DNA from 4 places in the Halomonas sp. XH26 genome. Region 4 is predicted to be linked to each of the others. Evidence: predicted binding sites of a transcription regulator. Region 4 holds the regulator's gene; each other region holds the start of a gene.
The links. Region 4 encodes PhoB, which activates phosphate uptake and scavenging genes when phosphate is short. Its sites were predicted from a motif close to TGTCATANNNNTGTCANA; they were not measured.
Positions count from the first base shown of each region.

Region 1: a site for PhoB is predicted at 1,477-1,494, ahead of J4377_RS16440 (putative 2-aminoethylphosphonate ABC transporter substrate-binding protein). Genes of this name have one in related genera too.
Region 2: a site for PhoB is predicted at 1,315-1,332, ahead of J4377_RS16305 (PhoX family phosphatase). Genes of this name have one in related genera too.
Region 3: a site for PhoB is predicted at 1,424-1,441, ahead of J4377_RS12370 (DUF6482 family protein). Genes of this name have one in related genera too.

Region 1 is NZ_CP071889.1:3,582,410-3,585,533, reverse strand. It holds gene J4377_RS16450 (HAD family phosphatase) at 1-671, shown strand, start outside; gene J4377_RS16445 (UTRA domain-containing protein) at 664-1,374, shown strand; gene J4377_RS16440 (putative 2-aminoethylphosphonate ABC transporter substrate-binding protein) at 1,542-2,591, shown strand; gene J4377_RS16435 (putative 2-aminoethylphosphonate ABC transporter ATP-binding protein) at 2,635-3,124, shown strand, end outside.
Region 2 is NZ_CP071889.1:3,551,653-3,554,776, reverse strand. It holds gene J4377_RS16315 (TonB-dependent receptor domain-containing protein) at 1-862, opposite strand, end outside; gene hemP (hemin uptake protein HemP) at 974-1,141, opposite strand; gene J4377_RS16305 (PhoX family phosphatase) at 1,396-3,124, shown strand, end outside.
Region 3 is NZ_CP071889.1:2,704,823-2,707,946, forward strand. It holds gene J4377_RS12360 (cryptochrome/photolyase family protein) at 1-642, shown strand, start outside; gene J4377_RS12365 (thiol-disulfide oxidoreductase DCC family protein) at 639-1,037, shown strand; gene J4377_RS12370 (DUF6482 family protein) at 1,070-1,372, opposite strand; gene J4377_RS12375 (hypothetical protein) at 1,513-1,806, opposite strand; gene dnaB (replicative DNA helicase) at 1,873-3,124, opposite strand, start outside.
Region 4 is NZ_CP071889.1:4,029,942-4,033,065, forward strand. It holds gene phoR (phosphate regulon sensor histidine kinase PhoR) at 35-1,351, opposite strand; gene phoB (phosphate regulon transcriptional regulator PhoB) at 1,354-2,043, opposite strand; gene ubiA (4-hydroxybenzoate octaprenyltransferase) at 2,166-3,056, opposite strand; gene J4377_RS18430 (chorismate lyase) at 3,091-3,124, opposite strand, start outside.

The DNA.
Region 1 (3,124 bases), 450 kb from region 4:
GCTGGAATTTATGGATGATTGAGCAGGGGTGGATCAGTGATGCCGAGATCTTTATAGCCCGTGCCGAACAGATGCAGCAGGCTTATCATGCCGGTAAGCTAAAGCTAGAGGAGTACTTGGCAATGACCTTGGCGCCATTGCGGGGCCGCCGAGTAATAGATGTACAAAAAGAAGTTGAGCGCTTTGTCGCTACCCATTTGCAGCCCCGTATTTTTGATCAAGCCTGGCGCTGCCTGGACGCGCACCGCCAGTCAGGCGATATCCTCGTCCTCATTTCTGCGTCATCGCATCACCTGGTCGCGCCGATTGCGACGATGTTAGGGATTGAGCATGTGCTGGCGGTAGAGCTAAGTGTCGAACATGCGGCAAGCGGGGCAAGCTACACCGGCCATAGCAAAGGCGTGCTCTCTTACCGTGGGGGGAAAGTAGTGCGTTTTCAGCAGTGGTTAACCGAGCAAAAAATTGCTCCCAGCCACACAACGTTCTACTCAGATTCCCGCAACGATATCCCGCTGTTGCAGTATGTCGACTGCCCCGTGGCGGTTAACCCTGATCCCGTGCTGGCGGAGGTAGCTAGTGTAGAAGGGTGGCAGCGCTTAGACTGGCGGATGGCAGCGTCGACAGACGCTTCATCGGCCAACGATCTATCAGGAAAATCGGCGCATGCCTGATGCCTACTATTTACAGTTAACGGAACAGCTTCGTTATTTAATTACCCAGCATGCCACGCAGTGGGAAGGCAAATTGCCCGCTGAGCGAGTGTTGGCAGAGCGCTTCTCTACGACCCGCGTTACGTTGCGCCAAGCCTTAGCGCAACTGGAGGGGGAAGGGCTCATTCACCGCAGCAATCGGCGTGGTTGGTTCATTTCGCCCGCCCGGCTGGTGTATGACCCCACCCGGGACGCAGGCTTTAACGACTATGTGGGGGCTCAGGGGCGGCAACCACGCACGGCGGTTTTAAAGCTGGAAACCCGCTCACATCTGGTGGCTGCCCGTGCCTTGGGGCTGCCCGATGACCAGCCGTTTCACCATATTCGCCGTCGCCGTTACGTGGATGATCGCGCTGTGCTGGTGGAGTCGCTTTGGGTGGTGCCAGAGCGTGCGCCAGAGTTGCTAGACATCTACAGCGGACAGTCACTCTGGGGGTTGTTGAGAGGGCGGTGGGGGCATCACTTGGCCAATCGCTCGATACGCATGGTGTCCGAAGCGCTGTCGCCATTAGATGCAGAAGAGTTACTCGTTGCCCCGGGCGCGGCAGGGCTAAACATTTGCCGTGCCATTTTTGATGATCAACAGCGCCCTATTGAGTATGACGAAGAGCACTGGTTACACGATTCGTTATGCATCAGTGTTGAGCTGTCTGGCCAGCAGTAACAAGGTTACGAAGACAAGGGCGCTCAAGAGACCCCTCACAAGAACCCTCACAAGAACTTATGCTTGAGCGTACATAACAACTTAAAAAATCGGTCAAACAAGCGTCATCGCACTGTCATTTAACAACGGCAAACTCCTGGTCTATACCAAAACGCTAGGAGCCTACCATGTCGAAACTTCGCCGTTTGTTCCAACCTACTCAGATTGCAACTGCTCTGCTTGCAACGACTGCCGTTGCCTTCACTTCGGTGGCTAGCGCCACTGAGCTAACGGTGTACACCGCCGTTGAGTCAGATGACCTGCAAAAATACGCCGAACGCTTCAATGCCGCCCATCCCAATATCACCATTAACTGGGTGCGAGATTCTACGGGCGTGATTACTGCGCGCTTGCTGGCGGAAAAAGATAATCCCCAGGCAGACGTCATCTGGGGCTTAGCCGCTACTAGTCTGCTGGTACTTGAAGAAGAGGACATGCTGGAACGCTATGCGCCCGCAGGCGTTGAAAACCTTGATCCTAAATTTATTGATGCTGCTTACCGTAATGGTGAAGACCCTGCGTGGGTAGGCATGGATGCCTGGGTCGCGGCCATTTGCTACAACACTATTGAAGGCGAGCGCCAGGGCGTGCCCATGCCGACCTCCTGGGAAGACCTGACCCAGCCTGAGTTTGAGGGGCATGTGATTATGCCTAACCCCAACTCCTCCGGTACCGGCTATCTGGATGTAGCCAGCTGGATGCAGCTGTGGGGCGAAGAGCAAGGTTGGGACTATATGGACCGTCTGCATAACAACATTTCCCGTTACACCCACTCAGGCTCTGCTCCTTGCAGCCTAGCGGCCACCGGTGAAGCAGTGGTTGGCGTGTCGTTTGCCTTCCGTGGTGCACGGTTAAAATCTCAAGGCGCACCGATTGAAGTGATCTTCCCGGAAGAGGGGCTTGGTTGGGATATGGAAGCTGCCGCCATCGTTGCGGGTACCGCCAAACAGGAAGCTGCACAAACGCTGATGGATTGGGCCGTTTCCCGCGAGGCTAACGAACTCTATAACGAAGGCTACGCCGTGGTGGCCTATCCCGGTGTGGCACAGCCGATTGAAAACTATCCTGCGGACATTACCGATCGCATGATTGATGCCGACTTCCAGTGGGCCGCAGTTAATCGCGAGCGCGTGCTGGCAGAGTGGCAGCGCCGCTACGACGGTAAAACCGAACAGTAAGTACGAACAGCTGCCCCGGCCAAGGCCGGGGCTTGGAGATGTTATGCAGACCACACTGACATCGCCGCTGACGGCTCACTCGGCGGCGAAACCCCTCTCACCCTCTGCGCACCTAAGCATAGATGGTGTCACCAAGCGTTTCGGTAGCTTTACCGCGCTGGACAACATTGCGCTACAGATTCAGGAAGGCGAGTTTGTATGCTTTTTAGGGCCTTCTGGCTGTGGCAAAACAACCCTGTTGCGCACTATTGCAGGCCTAGCTCAGCAAACAGCAGGTAGCTTAATTCAGCGCGGCAAGGATATTTCCATGCTGCCCCCGCAGGCGCGGGATTTTGGCATCGTGTTCCAATCTTATGCGCTGTTTCCCAATCTGACAGTGTTCGATAACGTTGCCTACGGGTTACGCAACCGTCGCAGTGATCGAGCGATGATTGATGCCCGCGTGGCGGAGTTACTTGCGCTGGTTGACCTTAGCGGTAGCGAGCATAAATATCCTGCCGCACTTTCTGGTGGGCAGCAGCAGCGGGTTGCGT
Region 2 (3,124 bases), 480 kb from region 4:
CACCACTCGGTTGCCAGCGGTGGCCAAGTTGTACGTTATTGCTCTCAACATCACGGTCGCGTAATGGGTTGCTAGCGCTGGTTGATAGCTGCTGCGGATTAGCGGGTTGGGTGGCGCGCTCATCATAGTGCTGCCAGCTAATAAACACCCGTTGGTCGTCGCTTGGTTTCCAGCCGCCTTTCAAAAGCAGGCTATTGAGGCTGGCATCTTCTACTGCTTCATCACCGCCCGCGCGACGAATATCGCCTGACTCGCTACGGCCCACAGAAAATAGCCCATCCACTTGCCCATTAGTTGTGTCGCGGCGGCCAAACGCGGTCAGGCTGCCGCGTAGCTCGTTGTTAGCCGTCGCCCCACCTAGGGAAAGACGTGCACCGCTATCTTCACCTGGGGCTAATAAGTCGCTGGCCTCTACACTGGTAAAACTAACAACGCCGCCCATGGCGTTGCTACCGTACAGACTGGAAAGCGAGCCACGGGCAATCTGCACTTCTTGAATCAGCGCTGGGTCTAGAAAAAAGTTGCCCACATGGCCGGTAGAAATATCTTGGCGAACGCCATCCAGACGCACCAGTACACCATTTCTCCCGAAGCCACGCATACTCAGCGTTTGGCCGTTACGGCGTCCTTGGCCAGCCACATGGAGGCCAGGCTGGCGACTCAGCACGTCTTCAACGCGGCTTGCGGTGGCAAGCGTTGCATCTTGGCGGTCGATGATGTCGATAATGAGTGGTGCGCGGGACAGGTCCGTCGGTGCTCGGGTACCTGTGACCGTGACGGGGTCTAAGTCCGACTCATTGGCGTGGGCAGGTAGAAGAGGGAGTAAGGTAAGGCAAAAGCCTAACGTGTGAGTTGGTTTCATGGGCCAGACAGTTCCAACAGAAAGTGATGGATAATGTTGCTGGCTGGGTGCGATGGGCTACCTGGCTGGCTAAAAGGGGTGGTAGTGGGTAAGTGGTTATTTTTAAAAGGTTTATGCTGTTAGGATCAGCTTGCCGCTTTTCGTGCGTCGCAGCACATAGCGTCGCTGTTCATGGTGAATAACCAACTGACCGTCTTGATCAAGCAGCGCCTGACTTGTCACCTCGCGAGATGCGCTAGGTGAGCCTTCTGGCGAAACATCTTTTTTCCTAGGCTGCATGAGAGGTTATGTCCTGTGGTAATGATAACTATTAGCATTAATTTAGCAGACTTCCCCCTCGCTCACAACCATCACTCTCAACCACCGTTCTCAACTAACGTGCAGACGCTTCACTAAAGGTTTAATAGTCGGTGAAAGCTTGCTAATGAACGTTCATATAACAGTAGAGTGCTCGTCATTACCCTGTCATTTAAATTTATTAGTGTCTCCTTAACTTAAAACTAGCGCGTGTTAACCGTGACAAGGGGACCGTTATGAGCAAGGAAATTGAAGATCATCGCCTGTTTAACCAGAGCAGCAACCAGCCTTTTGCGGATGTGTTAGCGCAGCATGTTTCGCGGCGTGCGGTAATGCGGGGCGGCCTAGGCTTGGCCGCTGCTTCAATGCTTGGCTTTGGCGGTGCCGCTCAAGCATTGGCCTCAAACGGGGCGCAAAAAACGCCGCTGACGCTGGCGTTTGAGGCGGTTCAAGGATCGCTAACGGATGCTGTCGTAGTGCCTGAAGGCTATATTGCCCAAGTGCTGGTTCCTTGGGGAACACCGTTGAGCGCTGGTGACAACTGGCAGCCCGACCAGCCAATGACCGCCGAGCGTCAAGCCGCTAGCGTGGGTATGAACCACGATGGAATGGCTGGTTTTGCCTTGGATGCTGATAACGCCTCGCGGCGATTTTTATTGGCACTCAACAACGAATATATCGAACAAGATGCGCTCTGGGCCCCCCAGGGTGGCCCCACAAATGCCAGGGGAAAACGACCGGCAGAGGAGTCACGCACCGAAATCAATGCTCATGGCGTTACCATTGTGGAAATTGAGAAAGACGCTAACGGCCATTGGTCGCATGTGCCAGGTTCATCTTATAACCGCCGTCTTACCAGCGCGACGGTAATGGAAATAGCAGGCCCAGTGGCGGGCAGTGACTATGTGAAAACGCGCTTCTCACCAGCGGGTACACAAACCCGTGGCACCAATAATAATTGTGGTAATGGGTTAACGCCCTGGGGCACCTATATCGCCTGCGAAGAGAACTGGCCCAATGTGTTTGTTAATCACGGCCAGCTTTTCCAGGACGACGCGCGGATAGGTATTCCTACCGACAAAAGCCGCTATGGTTGGGATACCTCGGCGGGTGATGCCTCTGAAGAAAATGATGAGTTTGCCCGTTTCGATATCACGCCACGGGGCGAGCGTGCCGAAGATGACTACCGCAATGAAGCGCGCACCTTTGGCTACCAAGTAGAAGTCGACCCCTATAGTGATGCCCTCGCGGTTAAGCGCACAGCACTAGGCCGTTTCCGCCATGAAGGGTGTTGGTTAGGCAAGCTAGAGGCCGGTCAGCCGGTGGTTTATTACTCTGGTCACGATGCACGTAACGAGTACGTCTATAAATACGTTTCTGACGCTGCCTGGGATCCTGCCGATGCCAATCGCCCAGGCGAGGCGTATGACCGTCTCGCTATTGGTAGTAAGTATATGGATAACGGCACCCTCTATGTGGCCCGTTTCCATGCCGATGGTAGCGGTGAGTGGTTGCCACTAACGCCTAGCGCGCAAACACGCGATGGCCGCTCGTTGGCAACGGCTTTGGGGTTGGCAGAGAATGATTTAGCTGGGGTGATTATTAACACCTGTGATGCAGCGGATCTAATGGGAGCGACACCGATGGACCGCCCTGAGTGGGCAACCGTGGATCCTTCCTCTGGCGAGGTGTATCTAACGCTGACCAATAATTCGAAGCGTAGCGAAGATGCCGTTGCGGCTACTTTCACCAATCAAGGCGATGACATTGCTCAGCTAGGAGTGGGCTACGAGACAGCCCCGGCCAACGCCGTTAACCCACGCGCTAATAACGAAGCCGGTCACATTATCCGCTGGCGTGAAAGTCGCCTGCCGAATGCCTTTCGCTGGGAAGTGTTTGTATTTGGTGCCGCCACTAATGATGAAGGCAATCATTCCGGCCTGACTGAAATGAACCAATTTGCCA
Region 3 (3,124 bases), 1.3 Mb from region 4:
CGAGGGCTTTATTGGACACAAATGCCGACTTACAAGCGAGAGAATCGGCTTGGCTTTGAGCGAGAATTGCCAGCATTTTACTGGGATGGCAATACCGATATGCGCTGTTTACAGCGCGCCATTCAAATGACCATCGATAACAGCTACGCCCACCATATTCAGCGTTTGATGGTAACCGGCAACTTTGCCCTACTGTGCGGTGTTAAGCCTGAAGCACTCTGTGACTGGTATCTAGCGGTGTATGCCGATGCCTGCGAATGGGTAGAGCTGCCCAACACCTTAGGCATGGTACTGCACGCTGACGGCGGCTTAATGGGCTCCAAACCTTACTGCGCTTCAGGTAAATATATCGACAAAATGTCTGACCACTGCCAGCACTGCCGCTACTCTCCAAAACAGGTAACAGGTCCAAAGGCGTGTCCGTTTAACAGCCTTTACTGGCACTTTCTGGAAACCAACGCTGAACAGCTGAACCGCAATCCGCGCATGAAGTTGATCTATGGCTCACTCTCTCGCATGAAAGACGAAAAGCGTGACGCGATGCGTCAGCAGGCTGAACAGTTTCTTGCTTCACTACCCACCAGTCCAGGCTACGGCCAGACCTCCCACACACAAGGCTATCTATCAAAGGGTACTCAATGAGCCGTTTCTCTACGCTTCACGCAACGTCACCTGTCACGCTATATCACGATGGCCACTGCCCTTTTTGCCGCGTGGAAGTCGCCTGGCTTGCAAAGCATCGCCATCAAGAACGTGTCACGCTAGTGGATATTCAGAGCAGTGATTTCAATGCAGCCGATGTAGGACGCAGATTTGACGACATGATGGGGCTGCTGCATGTTAAAGATAGCCAGGGAAATTGGTATATCGGGATGGATGCCAGCCGGGCCCTCTATGCGGTACTGGGCTACCGGTGGCTAGTATGGCTTTCTTGCTTACCAGGCCTGCGAGGAGTAATGGATGCAGGCTATCGTTTTTTTGCCCGTCGCCGTGTACGGCTAGGGCGATGGTGGGAGAAGCGTCACGCAAACAAGTGAGGACGCCATAGGATGTTGCAATGCTTGTAGTGTTAAAACACTAGCGGCATACGTGATGTTAACGGCGAACTGTAATGAGCATCGCGTCCAATCACTTCATCCTGGGGTACATGCTGTACTAAGTAAGCACGGTGAATGCCTGCACGCTTTAGCTCAAGATAAACATCATCTAGCGAGCGAAACAGCATTGGCTTACCGCGCTGGGTCAACATATGCCGCTCGCCCTCTACATCTTCAAGCTCTAGTTGATAAAAGCGGCTGCCCGAATGCGTGATAACGCGTATTTCAAAATTATCGTGACCCGCAACAAATTGCTTCAGTTCTTTAAGTTCCATGGTTCCCTCCTGTGATTGTTCATCATCATGGGGCACAGCATGACGATACCCCATGACAATTTTATTACCTTGGCACTAACTGCCTACGACGGCAACATCACAAAAGAGTTCCTGACCAAAACGTCAACTTATTCGTCGAATTATTGATACTCAGAGGGGTCGATTGCTTTACCTAACGAGTTGCGGTCTATCCAGTTGCCGCCTTTAGTTTCCTTGTAACGGAAAACTACTTTATCGCCCACCGTTACCGGTAGTTCTGAATCTTCAGTTTGGTAGCTATATTTTTCCCCTTCCACTACCAGGAAGTAACGGTAGAGGTCAGGCATTCCCAACCACTCTTTAAATGGCCCTTCTCGCTCTAGTGACTGCAGTTCCCCACGGCCTTCCAGCTTAGGAAGACGTTTACGGTTACCACGTCTAAAACCACCTGCCATTTGCTACTCCTGTCTATCTGCTTGGTCGGGGAGGAGCATTATACGTTCTCCCCCCTAACGCTCAAGTTAATCGCCGAACGCTTCGCCATAGCTATCGGGCGCAAGGTCTTCGAAGCGTGTGTATTTACCAATAAAGGCCATATGTACCGTACCGATAGGCCCGTTACGCTGTTTACCTATAATCAGCTCGGCAATCCCTTGGTTGTCAGGATTGTCAGGGTTATACACCTCATCTCGGTAAACAAACGCAATGACGTCGGCATCCTGCTCAATCGCGCCGGATTCACGCAGATCCGACATGACAGGACGCTTGTTGGGGCGCTGCTCCAACGAACGGTTAAGCTGTGAAAGTGCTACAACAGGGCATTGAAACTCTTTTGCCAGCCCTTTCAGCGAGCGGGAAATCTCCGATATCTCACCGGTACGGTTTTCAGAGAAGCCAGGAATTTGCATTAGCTGCAGATAGTCAATCATGATCAGCGCCATATTGCCGTGCTCACGCACCACTCTGCGCAGGCGTGAGCGCATTTCATTAGGCGAAAGCGCCGCAGTATCATCGATAAATAGCTGCTTGTCTTTGAGCAGGTTGACCGCTGACGTCAGTCGCGGCCAATCTTCATCTTCCAACTGCCCCGAACGCACACGGGTTTGATCAATCCGACCCAACGAAGAGAGCATACGCAGCATCAGAGATTCTGCCGGCATCTCCATGGAAAACACCATCACCGGCTTATCGCTAGCAATAACCGCGTGCTCCACCAAGTTCATGGCAAACGTGGTTTTACCCATTGACGGGCGGCCCGCGATAATTACCAAATCTGAGGGCTGTAAGCCTGAAGTCATTTCATCGAGGTCACGAAACCCCGAGGAGAGACCTGTCATTTCACCCTTTAGGTTGAACAGCTCATCAATGCGATCAACGGCTTTGGTTAGCAGTTCACTCATGCCGATAGGACCGCCCGTTTTCGGCCGCTCTTCGGCAATCTGAAAGACTAGTCGCTCAGCTTCGTTAAGCAGCTCATCAGCAGGACGGCCCTGGGGCGAAAACGCCCCGTCAGCAATTTGATTGGCCGCACGGATTAATTTACGCAGCGTTGCCCGCTCGCGAACGATATCCGCATAAGCACGAATATTACTGGCAGAAGGCGTGTTGCGGGCCAGCTCAGCTAAGAATGCCAAACCACCCACCGTATCCAACTGATCACGCGCTTCTAATGCCTCTGACAGCGTTATAACGTCAAGCGGCTGCCCGGATTCGGCCAAATGAATCATCACATTGAATACCAAGCGATGCTCATAGCGGTAAAAATCATCCGCC
Region 4 (3,124 bases):
ACTAACATGACACCGTGACACACTTATACAACATCTAGACAGCATTGCGCGGTATGGACTCGTCTTCGACAACGCGTGATGGCGGAAAAACACAGCGAAAGAGAGCCCCTTCGCCAGGGTGGGATTCAATTTGTAGCAGTGCATCATGTCTCAGCAGCACATGTTTCACAATCGCTAGACCAAGGCCCGTTCCACCGGTAGCCGTACTGCGACCTTTATCAACACGATAAAAACGCTCGGTTAAACGCGGAATGTGGACAGGATCTATTCCTTCGCCGTCGTCGTCGACTTCAATACAAGCACTGCCATTCGGCATGGTTTTCCAGCGAAGTGTTATCTGACTACCCTCTGGCGTATACCGCACAGCGTTAAACACTAGGTTTGAAATCGCACTATGCAGTTCTTGCTCGCTGCCAATGAGCCGCGCATCACTTTCAAGCACGACTTGGACATTGTGCTGTTGATTAGAGAGCGCTAGCGCATCGCGGCGAATACTGTCGAGCATCGGCCCTAACACCAGCGCATGATGATCCTCGCCACCTTGGTCAATTTCTAACCGAGAGAGCAGTAGCAGATCATTGACTAAGTTTTGCATACGCTTCGTCTGCTCTTCCATTTGAGCAATACCTCGGCCCAAACGTGGTGGAAGTTGCTCTTTCAAGTCGCCGTAAGTTTCTAAATAACCCGTCAGTACTGTTAGCGGCGTGCGCAGCTCATGGGAAACATTGGCGACAAAATCACGACGCATCTGCTCTAGGCGATGCAAACGGGTAATGTCTCGCGCCATTACCAAGCGTTCATCATCACCATAGAGTGTAATTTGATATTGCAGGATACGCCGTTCATCGATGGGCGACGTTAACGTTAGCGGCTCACCGTATTTACGCGCATTAAAGTAGCTGATAAATCGAGGATCACGAAGCAGGTTGGTAATATGCTGGCCACGGTCGTGGGCCGTTTGTAACCCCAGCATTTCGGTCGCGGCACTATTCCACCATTCTAAGTCACCATGTCGATCTAGCATAACGACACTGTCACGCATCGCTTCGGATGATTCCTGAATACGCGCAAGAGTGGCACGTAAGCGATTCTGGGTAATCCGTTGGCTCTTTTGGTAGCGATACAAGCGATCAAAAAGTTCGCCCCACATACCGCTTGCAGCAGGGGGTTCATCATGAGGGTGGAGCGTTAACCACTTAAAGAGTGCACGCAGTTGGCGCAGTTGATAAACCAAGCAAACGGCAAGGCCTGCAGCAACCCCAAGCCCTGGCATACCTAGCAACCATCCGAGACAAGCCCCCAGGGCAGCTAACCATGCAATCCGCCATAGTTCTCGGCTCCACAGGCGCACCGTTACACCCGCGCGGAAAAACGGTACCCAGTGCCTCTCACCGTTTGAATGAGACTCTGGTGAGCTTCCCCTAAGGCCTTACGTAGACGTCGGATGTGAACATCTACCGTCCGCTCTTCAACGTATACGTTACCACCCCACACTTGATCGAGCAGTTGGCTACGTGTATAGGCGCGCTCTTGGTGCGTCATGAAAAACTGCAGCAGGCGGTACTCCGTCGGCCCCATTTCTAACGCCTTACCGTAAGCACTCACACGATGGCTCACTGGGTCTAATAGCAAGCCATTAATTTCAATAGGATCTTCGACACCACGGGGGGTAGTACGTCGCAATACTGCTTTTAAGCGAGCCACCAGTTCGCGGGGAGAGAAAGGCTTGGTGATATAGTCATCCGCCCCGGCCTCAAGTCCTTGAATCTTGTTATCTTCTTCGCCTTTAGCGGTCAGCATAATGATAGGCACTTCGGCAGTGGCTTCTTCACGCTTTAAGCGCCTTGCAAGCTCAATACCACTGGTGCCCGGCATCATCCAATCCAGCAAAAGCAGATCTGGCTGGTGGTCAACCATCATCGCGTGGGCATCCTGGGCGTTATCCGCTTCAAGCACGCGATAGTCAGCCATTTCCAGCGCCACTGCGATCATCTCGCGAATAGGCGCCTCATCATCGACAATCAAAACGGTCTTGGCGGTCATTCCAGGGCCTCACGGTGTTCAATGAAAACTAATTTAAAAAAATAGTTCAAAAAAACAGTTCAAAGACATGTCAGTGACGATAACACCATGACTTGATGACAATTCTATGACATAGAGGATATTTAGCCAGTTATTGGCCACCAACTTAGTGCAATACCTGCAAAAATTAACAAGCCTGACCAATGATTATTAAGAAATGCCTGGAAGCAGCGGTCGCGCTCACGGCCAGCAATTAATCGTTGTTGGTGGACAAACGTGGCGGCCATAGCGGCTAGCCCAAGCCAGAAAAAGCCACCTAAACCAACACGCCATCCTACCCAGGCAAGTAGTCCAAGTGCCGCCACTTGCAGCACACCAATTATCAGACGATCAGCGCTACCAAACAGCACAGCGGTAGATTTGATACCAATTTTTAGGTCATCGTCGCGGTCAACCATGGCGTATTGAGTATCGTAGGCAACGGTCCACAGCACATTAGCGCTAAACAATAGCCATGCTTCAAACGGTACATGACCCAATACCGCACCGAATGCCATGGGGATCGCCCAAGAGAATGCAGCCCCCAGCACCACCTGAGGTAAATGGGTGTAGCGCTTCATAAACGGGTAAATGAACGCTAATACAACACCACCTATCGACAACAGCACCGTAAACCAATTGGTCAATAGCACTAAAATGAAAGCAGTGGCTACCAGCGCTATAAACAGCAGCTGCGCCTCGGCTTCACTGATACGACCAGTGGCTAGCGGACGATGTTTAGTGCGCTTTACATGGCCATCGAAATGACGATCAGCATAATCATTAACCACGCAGCCCGCAGCGCGCATAACATAAACGCCAGAAATAAAGATCAGCAGAACATTCCGTCCAGGCACGCCCTCTGCCGCTATCCACAAAGCCCACAAGGTGGGCCACATCAATAGCCAAGTACCAATCGGGCGATCCAACCGCATTAAATGTAAAAAATCAGCCACTCGAGCCCATCCCGTTGGCCTCAACAGAGAACGGTCCATGCTTACCTCTCAAAAAGAAAACGCTGGCGATAGCCTAGCGCGAAGACAGGGCAAGATCATCTGCCATG